DNA from 4 places in the Neobacillus sp. NPDC097160 genome. Region 3 is predicted to be linked to each of the others. Evidence: riboswitches for the same ligand, from Rfam matches in the RefSeq annotation. Region 3 holds a riboswitch; each other region holds the start of a gene.
The links. A riboswitch is a leader RNA that binds a small molecule or an ion and turns the genes downstream of it on or off. The one in region 3 is predicted to bind cyclic di-GMP.
Positions count from the first base shown of each region.

Region 1: another riboswitch for cyclic di-GMP. It lies ahead of ACIQXV_RS02455 (anti-repressor SinI family protein); the one in region 3 lies ahead of ACIQXV_RS01210 (anti-repressor SinI family protein).
Region 2: another riboswitch for cyclic di-GMP. It lies ahead of ACIQXV_RS10295 (hypothetical protein); the one in region 3 lies ahead of ACIQXV_RS01210 (anti-repressor SinI family protein).
Region 4: another riboswitch for cyclic di-GMP. It lies ahead of ACIQXV_RS17240 (hypothetical protein); the one in region 3 lies ahead of ACIQXV_RS01210 (anti-repressor SinI family protein).

Region 1 is NZ_JBIWDU010000002.1:105,405-108,546, reverse strand. Features, by position in the region: gene ACIQXV_RS02460 (carbohydrate kinase family protein) at 1-936, shown strand, start outside; cyclic di-GMP riboswitch class I at 1,146-1,237, shown strand; gene ACIQXV_RS02455 (anti-repressor SinI family protein) at 1,268-1,414, shown strand; gene ACIQXV_RS02450 (helix-turn-helix domain-containing protein) at 1,485-1,814, opposite strand; gene map (type I methionyl aminopeptidase) at 2,088-2,837, shown strand; gene ACIQXV_RS02440 (DUF1128 domain-containing protein) at 2,878-3,102, opposite strand.
Region 2 is NZ_JBIWDU010000006.1:102,591-105,732, reverse strand. Features, by position in the region: gene ACIQXV_RS10300 (glucosaminidase domain-containing protein) at 140-808, opposite strand; gene ACIQXV_RS10295 (hypothetical protein) at 1,006-1,317, opposite strand; cyclic di-GMP riboswitch class I at 1,495-1,581, opposite strand; gene fliT (flagellar protein FliT) at 1,836-2,183, opposite strand; gene fliS (flagellar export chaperone FliS) at 2,198-2,578, opposite strand; gene ACIQXV_RS10280 (hypothetical protein) at 2,721-3,142, opposite strand, start outside.
Region 3 is NZ_JBIWDU010000001.1:281,628-284,769, forward strand. Features, by position in the region: gene tagU (polyisoprenyl-teichoic acid--peptidoglycan teichoic acid transferase TagU) at 1-715, opposite strand, end outside; cyclic di-GMP riboswitch class I at 1,394-1,483, shown strand; gene ACIQXV_RS01210 (anti-repressor SinI family protein) at 1,513-1,632, shown strand; gene ACIQXV_RS01215 (M20 metallopeptidase family protein) at 1,838-2,998, opposite strand.
Region 4 is NZ_JBIWDU010000011.1:214,284-217,425, forward strand. Features, by position in the region: gene ACIQXV_RS17230 (magnesium chelatase domain-containing protein) at 1-237, opposite strand, end outside; gene ACIQXV_RS17235 (transposase) at 291-746, opposite strand; cyclic di-GMP riboswitch class I at 1,107-1,191, shown strand; gene ACIQXV_RS17240 (hypothetical protein) at 1,373-1,609, shown strand; partial or broken gene ACIQXV_RS17245 (dTDP-glucose 4,6-dehydratase) at 1,923-2,372, opposite strand; gene tagU (polyisoprenyl-teichoic acid--peptidoglycan teichoic acid transferase TagU) at 3,083-3,142, shown strand, end outside.

The DNA.
Region 1 (3,142 bases), on a different contig from region 3:
AAAATAATAGATATTATCTGTATCGGTGGAGCTAATGTGGATTGGAAAATTCAAACATTGAAACCGTTAGCGTACGGAACATCAAACCCAGCCATAAGTGCGAAAACTAAAGGCGGGGTAGCAAGAAATGTTGCGGAAAATTCGGGACGGATCGGACTGAAAACATCTTTATTATCCTATGTAGGAGCAGACACTGAAGGGGAATGGCTCATGCAAAACACGAAAGATTTTGTAGATGTGAGCCCCACTGAAATAATCCACGGAGAAAGCACAGGAACCTATACAGCGGTACTTGATGATGACGGTGAAATGGCGGTCGCCTTTGCAAATATGTCAATTTACAATGAAGTGAAGGAATATTTCTTTGAAAACAATATACGCCATATTCAAAGTGCAAAAATGATTTTACTGGATACGAATTTTCCTGCAAAAGTAATCGGGCAAGTGATAACTAGCTGTAAAAATACAGGTATTCCTATTTGTATTACCCCAGTATCCGTTTCTAAAGCTGATAAATTACCTGATTCCTTAGAAGGTGTTACATGGTTAATCGCCAATCATAAAGAGGCTGAGGCCCTGTCAAAACTAGAAATTACCTCAGAAGGAGATTTCTACCGTGCCGCAGAAGTGATTATGAAAAAGGGTGTTGAGAAAGTCGTAATCACAAGAGGGGAGAAAGGCCTCATTTATTTTACAAACAATGGTGAAGCAGGAGCAATCGTACCGCCAAGTGTCCCGGTTGTGGATGTGACTGGCTCAATAGATTCACTTATTGCAGGGATTTTATTTGGTTATTTAAAAGGTCTCAGCACGGAAGACGCCTGTAAAATTGGTGTATCATGTTCGTTGATTACCCTTCAGACGAGTGATACAGTAAGTTCTGAATTAAATCAACAATCATTACAGGAATCTTTCAAGAAATACTTCAGTAATTGAGTTACGTTAAAGTTAAATTAAGGGATTTTTATGTTGGTTTTTGGAATATTTTGTATGAAAAAGTAGTTAGAAAGTTAATAAAAGTGACAAAATATAACACCCTGTTATAAAAGGACTAGATATAATGAACATATCATATAGAATTAAGTAAATCGACCTAGCGGGAGAAAAGCAAATAAGGTAATCGGTAATGCTTAAGTTGTACTGGAGACAGAAAAAGGCAAACCTGTTGAAAAACAGGGACGCAAAGCCGAGGATCTAAGGCAAGAATCAAACTTGCTACGGTGGCCGGGCTACCTGGAATACGATATGTATTTTAGGGGTGAGAAAAATGGTTATTACAGAAAGAGATGTGGATGTAATCGATCAGGAATGGATGGCACTCATATTTGAGGCAAAGGAACTTGGATTATCAATTGAAGATGTACGGGATTTTCTTAATCGAGACCATCACCAAGAATCACCAAGTACATACTAAAAAAAGGAAAGCATTCTACAAAAAACGACATTTTTGTAGAATGCTTTTCTTTTTGAGCAAAAAGGCTTATTTAATCGTTATTATTTTGATTGATCCGCCACTTATTAAATTCAAGGAAATCACGAAATTGTTCCTTTGAAACACCTGAATTCATAGCCTCTTTGACTAGGTTCATCCAACCGCTATCTAATTCATCCTTGTCAATTTGCTCATGGATTAAATACTCAACTGGAAGATTTAATACAGCAGCAATTTTTTCGAGAAATTGAATGGATGGATTCTTTTGCAGGTTCCTTTCAAGCGAACTTAAATAAGATTTAGCAACTCCTGCTTGTTCAGCAAGTTCGGATAATGACATTTTCTTTTCTAAGCGAAATTTTTTAACGCGGTCACCGATCATTGGGTCTCACACACCTATTTTTAATATTAATATATATATTCTACCAAAAAGAATGGAAAAGTACCATATTAAGAACATGTTAATATTACAATATAATGAACATTGGGAAAGATCGTTTCATAACTAAGATATTTTGAAAAAATGAGCAGATAGAGGTAATATTATAAGTGTTGCCAACCTAAAGTATTATTTTTTTACGAATAATGATGCTGCGTTGAACCATATTGTTAAACATACATAAAAATAAACAAAAATGGAAGGGGATACTGCTAAATGATTGTCCTTAAATCACAACGTGAAATTGAAGCGATGAAAAAGGCTGGAGATATACTTGCAGCCTGCCATAAAGAAATTGCTAAATTAATAAAACCAGGTGTAACAACCTGGGAAATAGAGGAATTTGTTAATGGATTTCTAAGTAAAAGTGGAGCGACACCGGAACAAAAAGGCTATAAAGGCTATGAATATGCTACTTGTGCAAGCATCAACGACGAAGTTTGCCATGGCTTTCCTAGAAAGGAACCATTAAAAGATGGTGATATTGTAACAATTGATATGGTGGTTAATTACAATGGAGCCTTGGCCGATTCAGCATGGTCTTATGCAGTTGGCAAAGTTACCGATGAAACAGATCATTTATTGAAAGTAACAAAGGAAGCCTTATACAAGGGAATTGAACAGGCCGTTGTCGGGAATCGAATTGGGGATATTGGCCATGCAATCCAAACATATGTTGAAAGTGAAGGTCTTTCTGTAGTTCGTGACTTTATTGGCCATGGTATTGGTGCCGTGATTCACGAGAAACCGGATGTTCCCCATTATGGACTACCTGGAAAAGGGGCAAGAATTAAAGAAGGTATGGTGTTTACGATTGAGCCAATGGTGAATATCGGCAGATACCAAACGAAGATGGACGACAATGGCTGGACGGCAAGAACATTTGACGGTAAATATTCGGCACAATATGAGCATACACTTGCGATCACAAAAGATGGCCCCATTATCTTAACCGAACAAAAATAAAAAAAAACCCGTTATTCAAATGTAATAACGGGTTTTTTCCTTACTTTTTTCTTAGACTCCCAAGCTCTTCCACCAATGCCTGCATTTCATTCGGACTAAATGAATTCTTTCTCATGACCATATCGTAAATCTCTTTTAATTCTTCATACATTTCTTCATCAAAGTGAGAAGGCTTAATCGCTCCAAGGTTTAGCACTTTTAATTTATCCTTAATTTGTTCAATCATATACTCGACATTTTCTACGGATTTTACTGATAAATTCATTTCGGGCACCCTTTCCGAATTAATAATCCCATCTTTTCAT
Region 2 (3,142 bases), on a different contig from region 3:
TCTCCTTTTCAACTTGAGCGTATTTATTTGATTATCTTTGATAAATATCAAAAATTAAAAACATTCTATATCAATATACTATAAAAAAGTGCTTCAAAGCTACCATTTTTTTCATAGCTGAAGTCTATATCACTGCTTGTTACACAGTAAGCCGTTCAAAAAACTTGGTCACCCCAGATACCCATTGATTGTTTAAACCGGACGGATCATTATCCGCGCCAATAGGAGCATACTTCGCACCAATCCCAGGAATACTTGATAAGCCTTTTCCTAAATAATTCTTACTAAGATTGCGAGCCATATCCATAATGCTATCTTCAATGGAGGAGTACGATTTCAAGCCATTAATACCCATCATTCCAGCAATATTATTTTTTTCATTGGCAGCACGAGATTTCCCATTCCCTGTTTCATGCTGAGCAATAGCTGTTAACAAAGCCGGATTGATATTAAACCGTTTTCCAGCGTTAACAAAAACCTCGCCCATTCCTTTTAATTTCCCGCCCAAAACTTGATTTAATTTATCTGCGTTTAATGTCTGGAATCGTAACGGTTCATTCGTGTTTAAAGGCATGTTTTGATTACTCGTATATTGGTTGATTTCATTCATAATATTTGGGACAAAGGAATTGATTTGTGGTTGTACTGTCGATTGTAATTCCTGCTGCATTAAAAGTTGATTTAAGACTGCGGTAAATAAATTCTCACCTCCGGAAGTGGTTCCCTCCATAGGCGACCGTAATTTTTGCGTCCTGGATAATGTATTAACTAGCATTGTTTTCGTAAACCAATCCTCACCATTAATCAATGGATAGCACCCTTTCATCCCAGATATTCTATGTAACACTATTCATCCAAATTGTTGATTTTCATCGATTAATTAGCAAAATTCAGAAGAAACGTGACCACGAAATATGAATATGTGGTCAAGCAAACGAATTGAAACTTTTTGTCTCATTATTCTCACTTTCCGTATTTGTTCTTCCCGTAGTATCCTATAGAGTATTAAATAATTTTTTCTAACATCCCGCTAACTTCCACTAATACCTCTTCTGAGACCATAGAAACATGTATTAATTTCCCATCTTTTATTTCCGCTTCTACCAACATAATCGTCTTTGAATCCTTTTTTTGCTTCATTACAAGAATCTGCTTTCCCTTGTATACAACATTTTTTACCAGGTAATACGTTTCATTGATTGGGTTTCCCATTGTTATTTTAATAGGTTTTACGAAGAAGGGTCTCATCTTTTTATATTCCATAAAATTATAAAGCTGACCATACGTTCGTTTGTCCATTACTTGTTGATGAGTCATGGATATCTTCCCTCCGTTAACGGGTTGTTAAAGAGTACATAAGTTCCTCCCAAATTGTCGCAAAAAAAGAACCTCACCTTTACCAAAGGGAGGTAATAGACAATAAATATCTTTGTAGACACAGAAAATCTATCCTCATCTAGACATTTAGTACCTATGAATAATACCTTAATCTTTTTGGTAAACTGGCTGACATAGTACAAAAGCACCTTAGTCCCTATAGCTTTGCGACACTGATTTTCATCAGGTGTGCCTTTATCTTGATTCGGTTTTTTTATATTCTTCTTAAATAATAGAATGTTTTACCATTAGCGAATATACTACTATTTTATCATTTTGTGTCGAAAATACTAGTTCAAAAGATATATTTTTTTGTTGTACCCAAAAAAAGATTCTTTTTTCAGTAATTTTGATTTGTGCCAGAATAATTTATGAACCTTTTACTCGTTCAATTTTTAGTCATTTTAAACAAAAAAATGCGTGATCACTCATCAGATAATGAGAGACCACGCATACTATTATTTTTTTGAGTCTAAAAAAACTCCATTTGTTTGTTTGATATACGGGCGGTACTTTTTAGTAACTTGTTCCTTTTGTTTCATTTGATTTAAGGAGTGTTGGGTTTCACTTATGTTTACTTTTAAAAGTGATGTCAAACGCTGATCAATGGTACGAGTTTCTTCCAACAATTGTTTTTCTTTAGCTGTATATTGGAAGCCTGGGATTTCAGCTCTCACCGTATCAACTTTGATCATTATGCTGTTCCGAGTATTTAATAGGTGATCAAATTTCTCATAATCATCATCTTTTAGTGCATGATTCATTTCTACAGTGATGTCATAAATACGTGTTATCAATTCGTCCATTGCTTTATCAGACCTTAGTTCTTAGTTTTATTTAGCTTCATTGCCGTAGACCATGTTTCCGATAATTCTAAAGCATATCCTTCCACTTCTTCTAAAATCTCAATTTTTTTACTAATGTTGGCCTCAATTAAACGAGACTTCATGAAATCATATAACGAAAGCAAAGAATCTGAGATGGAGTACCCTTTTTTTAAAGATACCATTAACTCGCTCACAATATCCTGGGCTCTTAGATTGTAACCGTGACTCTCCTCTAGATTATTATTTTGAAGCGCCATTTTAGAAAGCCGAATAAATTTAATCATTCCTTGGTATAACAAATATGTTAATTCTTCTGGTTTAGAAGTAATGACCGCTTGTTTTTGATAGGTTTGATATGGATTACTAAAAGCCATAATTGATTACTCCTCTCAATTTCCATTTCATTGATGTTATTATTTATATCGGTTGAAATAAAAAATAGTTAAGGAGAAAAGATAAAAATAAATTGATGTTTTTTTGCTAATACCGTTTTTACATTCATTTTAAGAATTAAATTTAACCGCTAACTTGAAGGACTACACCAAAACTATCAATGATGTAGTTAAGTCTTTGATTATATGATTTCAAATGTTGAATTTTGGCCGCGTCTCCCAACTTGTTAAATGCTGTTATTTCTTTTGCCAGCTTAGCAACCTCTAATTGTAATTCATCATTGCGCTTTTTCTCCAGAATAAACTGTTGTTCTTTTTTCATTAACTGTTCTCGCATAGCTTCTTTTTCGAGGTTGATTTCCGATTTCATACTCGCTATCTGCTGAACTGCGTCCTGGTTCTGAAGCGCCATGTTTGTCAGTTGGTATAAACTTCTTAGAAGTTCGTTTAGATTAATTCCCGGTAGCTGCTGTACGTTAGTGATTAATCCCGATAAAATGTCCAACAAATCATTGTCTTCAGAGGATTCCTTATTAATGACTTGAT
Region 3 (3,142 bases):
CGAAAATATCAGAGAAATTAGTCAAACTTGATACACTTGCTCCTTCCTGAATGACTCCCTGAATGATTTGGCGCTGCCTTGTTTGACGGCCAAAGTCACCCCTTGGGTCTTCGTAACGCATTCTAGTATAGCTTAAAGCTTTTTCACCAGACAGATTCAATGCTCCCTTTGTAAAATGGAATCCATCTTGCGTAAAGTCTAAATCATTCTGGACTGTAATTCCGCCAACAGCATCAACGATATCCTTAAATCCTTCCATGTTTACCTGCATATAATAATCGATTGGAATATCAAGGAAATTCTCAACTGTATCCATTGACATTGGGATTCCACCAAATGCATAGGCATGGTTAATCTTATCTTCTTTCCCTTTTCCTATTATTTCAGTACGGGTGTCACGCGGAATACTCAGCATTTTTACTGAATTATTATTTGGATTTACGGCCAATACGATAATTGTATCAGAACGACCTTTGTCCCCTTTACGTTCATCCACACCTAACATTAATACGGAAAATGGGTCTTTGTTTTTGAACGTTACTGGTTCTTGACGTTTTTCCGATTGTTTCCGTTCAATTGGCTGGTGCATTGTTTCGACAGCATTTTTAAAAGATTTATATACTGTAAAAGCATAAGCGCCACCAGCAACTAACAAAACTAAAAGGATAATTCCAGTTACTTTAAGCCACTTTCTTTTCTTTTTAGTAGTCCTCATTCGGCAGATCCTCCAAAAAATATACAATTTTTTTACATCTATCATATAGAATAGCAAAAAATTCGTGGGGTGAATATAAAAAATGTGAGATTTTCCCTTTTGATTGACACTCAACTATATTTGGCTTGTGCCGTTTTTTTTATTTACTCTCTTTTAAGAACAGAAGAAATGGATTTGGTTGAAAAACATGCTAATACATTATAATGAACAGAGCGTTCTTTATTGAATGCAAAAAAAGTAAGGAAACACGAGATTTAACGATAAAAAGAACGATAATTGTCGTTATTTAGGTGAAAAGACCTGTTTGTTGGGTTTTTCAAGTTTACTATTTTAGCATATACTCAACTTAGTGGTTCATTATAAAGAACGACTACTCCGAATCGTTCTGGCTACATAAGAAGATAAATTGCTTACTATCAAACGGATTCTAACGATTTAAAAAGGAGGGAGAACAAATTATATTTGCTAGATTAATACATGGGGAATTAAGCGGATTTTGTAAATATTTTGTAGGAATTTGTAATAAATTAAATAGGAAACCTTTTAGTAAAACGACAAAATACAACAATTTAATAAAATAGGACTAGATATAATAAAGATATCATCTTTGAATTAAGTATATAAACCTATGAATGTTTAGTGGAAATGGTAAAATTGTATTGTTTCAATGGGATTTGAAACAGAAAAAGGCAAACCCTTTGAAAAAAGGGGACGCAAAGCCGAGGGTCTAAGGCAGGTGCTACATGCTATGATGGCCGGGTTACCTGGAATACGTGTGTATTTTAGGGGTGATAAGGATGTTAATGACAGACCGAGAAGTTACGGACATCGACAAGGAATGGCTGGAACTCATTTTAGAGGCAAAAGAATTGGGATTATCAATTGAAACCGTTCAGGCGTTCTTACATCAAGATTAGCTACAAGTAAAATACCTGTGAATAACTAGCATACATACAAAAAATTTAAAGCATTCTGCAAAAATTATCTTTTTGCGGAATGCTTTTTTTCTCCTTGCCAAATTGCAATCCAATATTTTGGCTTTGCGAATGGATTTCCTTTGTCATCTATGCCGTTTTAAACACCAAACGAAGCTCCATTCTTTCTACTATATTTATAGTTGATTTAGGCATTCAAAGCCAATTGAATCATCAGCTCGATCCCAGCGGGGATGGCGGCTTCGTCGATGTCAAATTTTGGATGGTGGTGCGGATATTGACTATTTTCACTTTTCATTCCGACGTTGATGAAGGCTCCGGTTTTTTCCTTTAAATAATAGGAGAAATCTTCAGCGCCCATTACTGGTTCCTTTTCCACGAAGACATTTTCGCCAAAGGATTTTTTGATAATTCCCTTCGCAACTTCGCATGCCTCCGGGTGATTGTACAATGGCGGCGTTCCCTCGATAAAGTGGTAGTGCCCCTTTGCGCCAAAGCTTGCGCAAATAGCTTCCGTTAGCTGTGCTGTTTTTTTGTGCATCAGTTCGGCTCCTTCAAACGTCAACGCTCGAATCGTTCCTTGCAGTGTAACTTTTTCAGGAATAACATTATAGGAATTGCCTGCTTGCATCCCGCCAAACGAAATGACGCCTGCATGCAGCGGGTTTAAGTTCCTGCTGACAATCGATTGAAACGCCTGAATAAGGTGGGTCGCGATGTAGATCGGGTCCACCGTTTCATGTGGATAGCCGCCATGACCTCCTGTTCCTTCAATTGTGATGTCAAAGTCGTCGCTCGAGGCCATGGCATAGCCGGTGGCAAAGCCAATTTCTCCAAGCGGCATTCCAGAGATATAATGAATGCCGTAGATAGCATCGACTCCGTCTAAAATCCCTTCTTTTACAAGCTGTTGTGCGCCGCTTGGCGAGGCTTCCTCAGAGCTTTGAAAAATTAAGACAATATTGTTTTTTACAAGATGTGGATTTTCGCTCATCCATTTTGCAGCCGCGAGCAATGTAGCAGTATGACCATCATGGCCGCAGCCGTGCATAACGCCGGGGACCGTTGAAATATACGGCTTGTTTTCTCCTTCTTCATGAAGCGGCAGGGCATCCATATCGGCCCTTAGCGCAATTGTCTTTTTTCCTTCTGTTCCTTTAAAAAAAGCAATCACATTGGGTGCTGAAAACCGCGAATCTGTCGGAATACCAAATTCCGTTAATTTCTCTTTTACATAGGCTTCTGTCTTATATTCTTGTCCTGATAACTCCGGGTGCATATGAAAATGCCGGCGCTGCTGAATCGTCCAATCAATTAGCTCTGAATCTACTAATTTTGTCTGTAACATGGTTGCTCCTCCGTGGTGGTTATTTTTCTAAAAATAAACGTGGATAATTATACGATTATCTTAATATATATTCACGTGGAATGCAACCAGAAAGGAACCAGTGAATAGTGTCATGCGCCCATTGAACAGATTCATTTACCAATA
Region 4 (3,142 bases), on a different contig from region 3:
TAGTGGCCCATTTTTCTTTTGTTCTGATGGTGAAAGATAAACGACTATCTTTCGATCGGTAACATCAACATCAAAATGACCAAGTGCCGCAATGACACGTTCCCTCGACTCTTTTACTGAGGCATCCGGCAAACCAACAATCACCATCGATTCCGTACCAGGTTTGATCCTTACATCTGCCTGCACTAGATAACCTTCTAGCCCCTTTAATCCAATACTGAACGCTTTTACAGCCATTGAAAATAACCTCCTACTATTTCTTATCAAACTTTTTAAAATGTTCCATTACACTAAGATTTTGAAGGAATTATAGTTACTGCACCTTCAACAAATTTGCGGTAATTTTCTTTCTGCGGTTCAAGAATATGAGATAATATTTTTGAGGTTGTAACATGTGGATTTGTGGAGTTCGATATATAAGCCATATAGCTGCTCCACCGATAATCTTGAGGAAACTTCACCATTTTCGCTTCAACTGGATTCATATGAATATATCTACTAACTTCCAATAGATACTCCGCAGTATCAATTAGTTCTGCTCCGTACCTGCCTTGAAAAACATGACCTACAAGGTGATGACGTTTATTAAAATACATTGCATATCTAGAATTCAGCATTTTTATAATATCTTTTGGATGATGGTGAAGGGTTTCTAATTGAAGATGAATGTGCTTGGTCATGAGGCAGTAGGTGTGGAGACAAAAAGGATAACAATTACGTGTTTCTTCTAGGAGCTCTATGTACACTTCACGATCAAAATCATCATAAAATAAGCAGCCCTCCGATTACCTCGGTTCGTAATATGATACTTGGCACCAGGAAACCAAATGCGGTGATTTCTTGACAACTAGGGCACCCCTCTCAACTAAGTTCCTTACCAAATACGTAATTCAACAAAAACCTCTAAATTCCTACCAAATTTGATAATAAATTCTGACAAATTAAAGAACAAAACCATAGAGACTAGCTCTTGGATTAAACCTTTGTGCTTTACCGCTTTAAACTTTAGCTGAGTGGGGGTCTGATCCTAACGTCCTGTATATTTTTGCAAAAAATGATGAATTTTGTTGAAAAATGCACTTCTTAGTAATAGTATAAAAGTATCAATAAGAAAAAGGCAAACCCTTCGAAAGTCGGGGACGCAAAGCTGCGAATCTAAGGCGAAAGTGCTATGATAGTCGGGCTGCCAAATGGATTGGATATACAGCTAAAGCTTTTTTATTAGCCTAACATACATTTTGGCCACCAATCTTTTTTGTGGGCTTTTTTTCTTTTTAAAGAGAATAGGAGTACAAAAAAGGAAAGCAGTAGAGTTTTGCTAGTATTTAAAATTACCTTTTTAAATTTAGTTCGAAGAAGGGTGGAAACCAGAATGACTGTTTTATTCGGTTCTGTTGAGTACTATGAAAGAGAATTACTACATGAAGCAAAACAAAATCATGTAAATAAGCAAGCAGATGATCAAATTTCGATGACTTACTCTAGGTTAAAAAGTGAATTGCTTAATGACTTTGTCTGTGAAGAAAGAATACGAGTAGAATGCCTTGAAAATCTTAAACAGGCATTCTGTAGACTATTCAAACCAAGTATACGTGCGACTGCCCAATGAGATATCAAATCGTAGAAATAGCAAATAAAAAACTAAAGGTATCAGTTAAATGTCTAGATATGCAAGAAAAAGCATTGTTAAAGGTCTCCTTGAATCCACATACTCTAGAGTGTGTGGACAAGCTTATCCCGGACAGCCTACAAAACTTTATCCGATCAAATCAAGAAAACATTAGTAAGTACTTAATCAATGACAATCTGGATGAAAAAAAATCTGCATTATGTATGTAAGATGCAGATTTTTTTGCCCCAAGAAATGCTTGTATCAAGTAATCGGTCTGTATAAAAAACAGACAGTCCTACAAATATATTAATTAATCTTGATGAAACGTATATTGTTTTTCAAAATAATTCTTGTAATCCCCACTAATGATTTGCTCCCACCACCATTTATTATCTAAATACCACTCAATGGTTTGAGCAATTCCCGTTTCAAATGTATAAGTCGGTTTCCAACCTAATTTCTCCAACTTTGTAGGGTCAATAGCATAGCGCTTATCATGACCTAAATGGTCAATAACAAATTCTATTAGTTCTTCCTATTTTCCTAATGTGCTAATTATAGTTTTAACAACTTCTAAATTTGTTCGCTCATTATGACCGCCAACATTATAGATTTCACCATTTACACCTTCATGTAGAACAAGATCTATAGCAGCACAATGATCTAGTACGTGCAACCAGTCACGGATATTTTTGCCGTCACCATATACTGGTACCTTCTCATCATTAAGCACACGAAAAATGGTTAAGGGAATAAGCTTTAAGCCAGCTACTTTTCTTAACTTGATAGCTACTGGTTCTGCCCCTGAAATTCGGAATGTTAAGGAAGATCATGAAAAAAGGCTACGGACTAAACCTTTAATTTCTTTGACATTGGATGAAACACTTTTAACAAATGATATACCTGTAGTAGTGGCTACTTCCCCTTACCTTTTGTACTCCCTTAACGACGGTCTCTGCAAATTTAGACCCTACCATATATCCTACAGTTCTGCCAACAAAACCACCAATGTCCACACCGAATAGTCCCAAGACAGCTCCTATTTGAGCACCAATTAATGTATCTTCTCACCCGCTGCAAGCCCTGCTACAATAGATGTAGTAGTAATCTCCATTTTGTTTAGGCCTTCTAATACAGTCATTTCACCTTTGGCGACCTTACCAACAATCTTTACATTCTCAATGGCTACAAAGGCAATATTGGCAATGGTACCAGCTAGAGTACCTTTGGAATGACGGTAACAATTCCTTTTTCAACGACTATCACCATCATTCAACATTTCATTTAATACATTTCTGCATTTTCGACATAATTAATAGTAAAAAAGCAGCTTTAATATTGGATGAAAGCCGTCCCTTCTAAATTCAAAACGACATTTTACACATTTTTTCTATATATAATTTCCTATTTTTCTGGTAATCTATTTACTAGGTTTGAAATATTTATAGATATATTGGAGGATTTAATCGAATGAAGTCTCAAAAAAAGAAAAGTAAAAAATGGCTGAAAATTACTGGTATTATTCTTCTC